4 regions of the Providencia rettgeri genome follow, and region 1 is predicted to be linked to each of the others. Evidence: predicted binding sites of a transcription regulator. Region 1 holds the regulator's gene; each other region holds the start of a gene.
The links. Region 1 encodes CRP, which controls carbon source genes, mostly activating them, when cyclic AMP is high. Its sites were predicted from a motif close to ATGTGANNNNNNTCACAT; they were not measured.
Positions count from the first base shown of each region.

Region 1 (2,209 bases):
GAATTTTAACGAAATAACGTGGTGCTTCTTCACGGCGCTGAGAGGTTAATTTCACTTCGCAGTCGGTAATATCATTACGACCTTTTTGTAAGATAGATACCACGTCGATGGCGCTGCAACCGCCCGCAGCCATTAGTACCATCTCCATTGGGCTTGGTGCTTTATCTCCAGCATTACCGTCCATCATCACTTGATGACCTGATGCTGACTCACCTAAAAAAGAGAGGCCTTCTACCCATTTAACTCTTGCTTCCATTTTATTCCCCTTGAAATGAAATCGATTTAAAGGCTACATTGTTCCATAGATATAATAAATGTTATATCAGCTTTATTCTGCTGAAGCGATACAGGAGAGACTTTCTGTATTGGATATGCTACAAACAATACTTAGTTGATAGGATTAAGATCAAAACTCAACGTTGCATTTGATTATATTATAGTGTTGATATCAATTTGTTCACCCTAACCATGAAAAGCGATTGATATAATGTTGCTATTCTTATTATTTAGGGTATATAAGACAAATTAATATGCTAAGCTAGTGACTTTAAAGCCAGCCTTTCTGGTACGCTTTTTCCGGATGGCTGCAATAACATACAGAGGATAACGCTAATGGTTCTCGGCAAGCCACAAACAGACCCTACTCTTGAATGGTTTTTGTCACACTGCCATATTCATAAGTATCCATCCAAGAGCACACTGATCCATCAGGGTGAGAAAGCAGAAACCCTTTACTACATAGTTAAAGGTTCAGTGGCTGTTTTAATCAAAGATGAAGAAGGCAAAGAAATGATCCTCTCCTACCTGAATCAGGGGGATTTCATTGGTGAGCTTGGATTATTTGAAGAAGGGCAAGAACGTACTGCGTGGGTTAGAGCAAAAATCGCCTGCGAAGTTGCTGAAATTTCTTACAAGAAATTCCGTCAATTGATTCAGGTTAATCCTGATATCTTAATGCGTCTCTCTGCGCAAATGGCAAGCCGCCTGCAAACAACGTCAGAAAAAGTGGGTAACCTCGCTTTCTTAGACGTTACAGGTCGTATCGCTCAAACGTTACTGAATCTCGCTAAACAACCTGATGCCATGACACATCCAGATGGGATGCAAATTAAAATCACCCGTCAGGAAATTGGTCAAATCGTTGGTTGTTCCCGTGAAACTGTCGGCCGTATTTTAAAAATGCTGGAAGATCAAAACTTAATCTCCGCACATGGTAAAACCATTGTTGTTTACGGCACACGATAATTAACCTTTCGCCTCACTCCCTTGGTGAGGCGCACTCTTTCGAATAGCTTTATATCATTGGTATAAAGCTATTTACATGAATGATTAGTGATAATCATATTTCCCATAACAATCCAAGTAGTATCGTTTCTTTATATTTTCTAGCTAATTGTCAAACTAAGATAGTGATAACTAATCATTACTCGGAGATTATTAGTTATGAAAATAGACAATAAACAAAATAATCATTTAGCCAGCATATCTAGTAATAAAAATATTCCCCCTCGAACGCCTTCAGTCATTTGTAATTTAAATACTATCAAAACATTCAATACCGTAAATTATCAGAAAATAAATTTTGCTATTCAGTCTCGATACTTTCATGAAAGAGCACAACCCGAATTAGACCATCTACCTTATTCACCACCTGTTGAAAAAATCTTGCTACCTTATAAATATCATGAAGATGAGTTTATTTCTCCATCAAATATCTTTAAGCGTAGCATTATCATAGAACAAAATTCACCCAAAAGCGTTAAACAGGAAGATACCGCCATGAAAATTAGTAATCCTAATTCTGAATCAATAAATATAAATAGAAAAAACTTAATTAAAGATTTTGGCATCAACAAATTAAAACACTTTTTCTATGAATCTATTGATAAAATAAACTCAACAGGTAAGATTCGAGCTTTAATCGTTATGAATAAACTGAAGCCCAGAGCAGAAGATTTATACAGTGTTAAGTTTTATAGTCAACAGAGGATCACTGAAATACAAAAGACTAACAAACAAAATACAGAGACTGTCAATAACGAAAGAAATCTGCCAATAGCATTTTCAGGTAAGGATAAAGCGCAATTTAATCAGGCTAAAATATTAAAAAATGAAATTTATGAACTCGAAAAAAAGATATTACATTATGATAATTTTAGTCATGTAGGTGATAAGTTTCAATATACCAAATCAGTACAACAACTGATTA
Region 1 covers NZ_CP163512.1:3,961,654-3,963,862, reverse strand. Annotated here, with positions in the region: gene AB6N04_RS18195 (OsmC family protein) at 1-256, opposite strand, end outside; gene crp (cAMP-activated global transcriptional regulator CRP) at 613-1,245, shown strand; gene AB6N04_RS18185 (hypothetical protein) at 1,444-2,209, shown strand, end outside.

Region 2 (2,209 bases), 1.8 Mb from region 1:
TGGTATATCTCAAGATAAGCTTATTTTAACACCTAGCCAATTCTCGGATACCTACCTAGTCCCACTGAAAGATGTTTCGCTCATTAAAGAAAATCGAGCTATGTTTAAATTGCATATTCAATCTGAAGGCATAGACCGTAAATGCGTATTTCGCAAAGGAATGATTGAACAAGCTGATTTCCAAACAACATTGACAGCAATTTTTTCACAACTCAATAAGCCTGAATAACCACGGCTTTAAAGGGGATAAAGGCAAGTATCCCCTTTAATAACCACCCATTTTGCCGTTAATCTCGCAGTGCTAATTATCATTTTGTGGTTTTAATGTCGCGAGACGATCCCCTTGGAACATCGCTTTAAGCTCTTGCTTGCTCTTCATGGTGATCTCACCGTTTGTGCCGACAGTCATGTGTTCAGGGTTATGATTATTGCGCGATTGCCACAGCATCACCATTTGCAAACTATGTTCTTTCTGCTCTGCCGTTAAAGGGATACCATCAGGCCATTTTCCTAATTCAACAGCCGTAACGAGGCGCTCATAAATTTCTGGCGTCATCACAGCCAGTAATTGCTCAATATGTTTAGGGTCGATGTCTACGCTCACGGCACTGCTCCTTTAAAAAATAAAAATTGTTTTTTGACTAAACTGTTCTAACCTTTAGCTGAATCGTTACCGCTCAGTATTGTTGATATAAAATTATAGACTTCAGCAGCCTTCAGCAGCCTTCAGCAGCCTAACCTCGTGTCTTTTCGCCTGATGCTTTGTCCAAAAAGCTTAAGGATGCTGAATTAATACAGTAACGTTGACCCGTTGGCATGGGACCATCTGGAAATACATGCCCTAAATGAGCATTACAATGTTGGCAGCGAACCTCAATGCGATGCATGCCATGGGAGAAATCTTCGATGTATTTAATCGCATGCTCGTTCACTGGTTCATAAAAGCTTGGCCACCCACAACCTGCGTCAAATTTGGTTTCAGACATAAATAAAGGTGTACCACAACACAGACATTCGTACACACCTTCTTTACGGTTATGCAATAATTGACCGCTGAATGGCGGCTCCGTGCCCGCTTGCTGTGTAACATAGCGCTGCATTTCATTTAAACCTGAAATATCAACGTGTTGCTTATCTTTATGTGACATGACTTACCCACGTATTTAAATAGTTTATTCGGTTGATGACTATCATACTGCAATTTCGAGCAACAAAAAATTAACAACATTTTTTGTAAAACTATTCTAAACTAAGAAGCATCTTACTTTCCGTTTTGATTTGTGAACCGTATCACATATATCACTGATAGATGGTTTCATTATGCTGCACAATCCCGATAATACGTGCGGCTGTATTTGCCGCTGAAGTGGCTGACAAATAAGCAGTTGGTGGTATCAGAATTGATTTTTTTCAATAATTGACACGATTCCGCTTGACGGCTGGCAAGGTTTTGGTAACTTTAACTACAACTTAATTCACGAATAAATAGCTGGTGGAAATACTATGACTATCAAAGTAGGTATTAATGGTTTTGGTCGTATTGGCCGTATCGTTTTCCGTGCTGCACAAGAGCGTTCTGATATCGAAATCGTTGCAATCAACGACCTGCTCGATGCAGAATACATGGCTTACATGCTGAAATACGACTCAACTCACGGTCGTTTCAACGGTACCGTTGAAGTTAAAGATGGTCACCTGATTGTAAACGGTAAAAAAATCCGTGTTACTGCAGAAAAAGATCCTGCAAACCTGAAATGGAACGAAGTCGGTGTTGATGTTGTTGCTGAAGCAACAGGTATCTTCCTGACTGACGAAACTGCGCGTAAACACATCCAAGCAGGCGCGAAAAAAGTTGTTCTGACTGGTCCTTCTAAAGACGATACCCCAATGTTCGTTATGGGCGTTAACCATAAAGCTTACGCAGGTCAAGAAATCGTATCTAACGCATCTTGCACAACTAACTGCTTAGCTCCACTGGCTAAAGTTATCAACGACAAATTCGGCATTGTTGAAGGTCTGATGACCACTGTTCACGCAACAACTGCAACTCAAAAAACTGTTGATGGCCCTTCTCACAAAGACTGGCGTGGTGGTCGTGGTGCGGCCCAAAATATCATCCCATCTTCAACAGGTGCTGCTAAAGCAGTAGGTAAAGTTATTCCTGAGCTGAACGGCAAACTGACTGGTATGTCTTTCCGTGTTCCAACAC
Region 2 covers NZ_CP163512.1:1,372,046-1,374,254, reverse strand. Annotated here, with positions in the region: gene AB6N04_RS06210 (hypothetical protein) at 1-229, shown strand, start outside; gene AB6N04_RS06205 (YeaC family protein) at 302-556, opposite strand; gene msrB (peptide-methionine (R)-S-oxide reductase MsrB) at 735-1,148, opposite strand; gene gapA (glyceraldehyde-3-phosphate dehydrogenase) at 1,504-2,209, shown strand, end outside.
Region 2: a site for CRP is predicted at 1,279-1,296, ahead of msrB (peptide-methionine (R)-S-oxide reductase MsrB). Genes of this name have one in related genera too.

Region 3 (2,209 bases), 2.1 Mb from region 1:
ATGACACCGACATGGCAATCATTGATAAACGTCGTCCTCGTGCAAACGTTTCTCAAGTTATGCACATTATTGGTGATGTTTCAGGTCGTGACTGCATCTTAGTTGACGATATGATTGATACCGGTGGTACTCTGTGTAAAGCGGCTGAAGCGCTGAAAGAACGTGGTGCTAAACGTGTGTTCGCATACGCAACTCACCCGATTTTCTCAGGCAATGCTGTAGACAACATCAAAAATTCAGTTATTGATGAAGTCATTGTTTGTGACACTATTCCACTGTCTCCTGAAATCAAGGCGTTGAGCAACGTTCGCACCTTGACACTGTCAGGCATGCTGGCTGAAGCTATTCGTCGCATTAGCAACGAAGAGTCAATCTCAGCAATGTTTGAGCATTAATCCCCTTTAGGTGATTAATGTTACTACGGTGATGGAATATCACAGCCAAAAATTAAGCCCCTACAGATATCTGTAGGGGCTTTATGATTTAGACGGATTATAACAACTAATATCTATTTCTATCGCTGCTCACTGACGATTATCTGAAGGAAGTATGATGCGTTTCACCCATTTGCTACTACCTTGGGAAGCTATTGCCTAACATGGCATTAATTCAAATAAAATCGCGCATCAACGATCAACATCCCCTAGCGACCTTCGCGGAAAACATCGACTACCACCCAGCTATCTATCGCCTATAATCATCACTGTATTGAATACGTAGAGTAATTATGGATAACGGTGATTATCTTTACGTGGATAATGTTTTAATACCCAGTAACGATCCGCGACTTTTTCACGTCCCCCTACTCTCGCGCCCACTAACCACACTATGGCACCAACGAAAATGCCGAACAATGAACCGTTTGTCACAAGCTCTGACAGGCTAAAGTTGATCACATGGGCAAATAGGTTAACCCCAATGCTCCCAATCATCATGATCATCCCTAACCCCATAAGGACATTACCAATTAAATGAGCACTTTTCCGTTTCATATCTACCTCCAGTATCAGTAAACTGATAAGCAAGCATCTGTAAATAAATTCGGTGTTTTTTTATATTTATGTAAGGATTATAGTGCATTAAGTAAAATTTAATGCGATAGCCATCACAAGGTACCAAGTTACCCATAAAATCTATACATAAAGTGTTTTTTATCAAAAAAAACGAATAGTTTTCATGGCAACTATAATTAGCCTGATGTTTTTTATCTGATTTTTGTACTTCCTCCCCATCACAGGGTAAACTATGTGCCTCATTCCATAATCTGACAGTGAAGTAGTCGCCGTGAGCAAAATTAAATTAATTGTTGGCCTTGCAAACCCGGGGGCTGAATACGCACAAACCCGCCACAATGCCGGGGCATGGTATGTTGATTTACTGGCGCAGCGCCATAATCAACACTTAAAAGAAGAAGCCAAATTTTTCGGCTATACCGCACGCATTAACCTGAGTGGTAATGATATTCGCTTATTAGTACCAACCACCTTTATGAACCTCAGTGGTAAAGCGGTAGCGGCAATGGCTAATTTTTATCGTATTAATCTTGATGAAATTTTAGTCGCCCATGATGAACTTGATATTCCGCCGGGTGTGGCAAAAATGAAGCTTGGTGGCAGTAATGGTGGTCATAATGGGCTTAAAGATATTCAGAGTAAATTTGCGAATGACCCCAATTTTTACCGTTTACGTATTGGCATTGGCCACCCAGGCGATAAAAACAAAGTGGTTGGTTTTGTGTTAGGTAAGCCGCCACTGTCTGAGCAAAAACTGATTGATGAAGCGATTGATGAAGCAGTTAGGTGCACCGACATTCTATTATCTGATGGAATGGACAAAGCAATAAACCGTTTACATAGTTTTAAAGCGACTGCATAAGAGTTCATTTCATCCAAATCGACTTTTTGTGTATAATTAGCGCCAATTTCTAAACATTGGGTGCAGCACTCCCCTGCACCTCGTTATTTAAGGTGAGAAACATATGGGTTTTAAATGCGGTATCGTTGGTCTGCCAAACGTGGGTAAGTCCACATTATTTAATGCGTTGACCAAAGCCGGCATCGAAGCAGCCAACTTCCCTTTCTGTACAATTGAACCAAACACGGGTGTTGTGCCAATGCCAGACCCACGTCTTGAACAATTAGCTGAAATTGTGAAGCCACAGCGTATTTTACCAACCACCATGGAATTCGTCGATATCGCGGGCTTGGTT
Region 3 covers NZ_CP163512.1:1,723,216-1,725,424, forward strand. Annotated here, with positions in the region: gene prs (ribose-phosphate diphosphokinase) at 1-395, shown strand, start outside; gene ychH (stress-induced protein YchH) at 726-992, opposite strand; gene pth (aminoacyl-tRNA hydrolase) at 1,285-1,875, shown strand; gene ychF (redox-regulated ATPase YchF) at 1,979-2,209, shown strand, end outside.
Region 3: a site for CRP is predicted at 1,094-1,111, ahead of pth (aminoacyl-tRNA hydrolase). Genes of this name have one in related genera too.

Region 4 (2,209 bases), 320 kb from region 1:
GATAAAAAAGCGAATTTCCTCTTCACTTAATGGTTTGCCATCGCGCTTTTTACGAATAATCTCTTGTGCCAGAAACACGATATACTCCTTTAAAGTCGAATTTATCGGCTAACAATAATGCGAAAATTAATAACTACCGCTTGATTTTTTAACGTCGTAACCCAGCGTGTTTAATAAATTTGCTAACAAGCTTGATGCGCCAAAACGGAAGTGGCGGCTATCAACCCAATTGTCACCTAAAATTCGACCAGCTAAAGCTAAGTAATCAGCCGCTTCTTCAGCAGTACGGACACCACCTGCGGGTTTAAAACCAACTGTTTTTGCAACACCCATATCACTGATAACTTGCATCATGATTTCTGCGCTTTCTAAGGTTGCATTAACGGGGACTTTACCTGTCGAGGTTTTGATAAAATCAGCACCTGCTTTAATTGAAATTTCTGACGCTTTACGAATTAACGCCGCATCTTTTAATTCGCCTGTTTCAATGATCACCTTCAGTAAGACATTCGCAGTTGCACAAGCATCTTTACATGCTTTCACTAAATCAAAACCGATTTGTTCATTACCTGCAATGAGCGCGCGGTATGGGAATACAACGTCAACTTCGTCCGCACCATAAGCGATAGCCGCTTTGGTTTCTGCTAATGCGATTTCAATGTCATCATTACCGTGTGGGAAGTTGGTTACTGTCGCAATACGAATATCAGGGGTACCTTGCTCACGCAGGGTTTTGCGTGCAATCGGAATAAAACGAGGGTAGATACAAATTGCCGCGGTATTGCCCGCAGGGCTTTTGGCTTGATGGCATAATGCGATTACTTTTGCATCAGTGTCATCATCATTTAATGTGGTTAAATCCATCAGGGTCAGCGCGCGTTGTGCGGCTGCTTTTAAATCAGTCATATAACTCTCCAACGTTATTAATTCTTCAGAACGACACGTTCTTTGTTGGCGAGCGGGCTTGGTTCCTTAAAGATGCCAGCCGGATGCTTCCGAACTGAGCAGCTGAGTTCCTTCTCACCGCACGATGCCCTAGAGTCAGTGGACTCTGAGAACTAGCAGTTCCATTAGCAGCTTACTAGTGTCTATTTGACCATGGAACCGCGTCATTTTATGTGCTACAAATCACATTAATCGACTGAAAGTTACATTATTAAAGATATAAATGTGAGTCAGATCTCATTATACCCGATCTGGCGGTTAATTTATTCACTCAAATGGCTTTTTAACCCCAGACAATCATTAATTGACTAAGTTAAGAATAGTTGAAATTTTGCCGTTGAATATAAAAGATCGCAAAAGAATATAATCGATAAAAATAAAAGCGAAAGAGACTCCCTTTCGCTTTTATAATGAACAGATTCGATAAAACTGCCTGAAACTCAATAGCGTTTTTTATGCTACGGCAATTGCACCCAAGGTCAAGAAGAAGCCAGCAATGGTTGCACTCATTAAGTTAGATAGCGTCCCCGCCATCACCGCTTTCATACCGAGACGAGCAACATCTCCACGGCGATTTGGCGCCATTCCCCCCAAACCACCTAATAAGATCGCTACCGATGACAAGTTGGCGAAACCACATAATGCAAATGAGATAATCGCTTTTGTATGGTCAGACAACACTTGCTTACCTGCCGCAATAACTTCCGCATCCGCCTTCATATATTCACCGAAGTTCATAAAGGCAACAAACTCATTCACGACAATTTTTTGACCAATGAAAGAGCCCGCAATCGTTGCTTCACTCCATGGCACACCAATTAAATAGGCGATAGGCGCAAATAACCAACCTAATAACAATTCAAGAGATAATTGTGGATAATCAAACCAGCCACCAATACCACCTAAAATACCGTTGATTAAGGCAATTAATGCAATAAATGCCAATAACATTGCCCCCACGTTCAGGGCTAATTGCATCCCTGATGATGCTCCCGCTGCGGCAGCATCAATAATATTAGCAGGACGTTCGTCTTCCGCGACTAAATCGACCGCATCAACTCTGTCACGCACATCTTCCGTTTCAGGCACCATTAGTTTTGCGAATAACAACCCCCCCGGAGCTGCCATAAATGATGCCGCAATCAGGTATTCCATGGGTACGCCCATTTGTGCATAACCCGCTAATACAGAGCCGGCCACTGATGCTAATCCGCCACACATAATGGCGAACAGTTCAGAGGTTGTCATTGTTGCAATATAAGGA
Region 4 covers NZ_CP163512.1:4,278,013-4,280,221, reverse strand. Annotated here, with positions in the region: gene deoA (thymidine phosphorylase) at 1-78, opposite strand, end outside; gene deoC (deoxyribose-phosphate aldolase) at 127-906, opposite strand; gene AB6N04_RS19515 (NupC/NupG family nucleoside CNT transporter) at 1,399-2,209, opposite strand, start outside.
Region 4: a site for CRP is predicted at 1,169-1,186, ahead of deoC (deoxyribose-phosphate aldolase). Genes of this name have one in related genera too.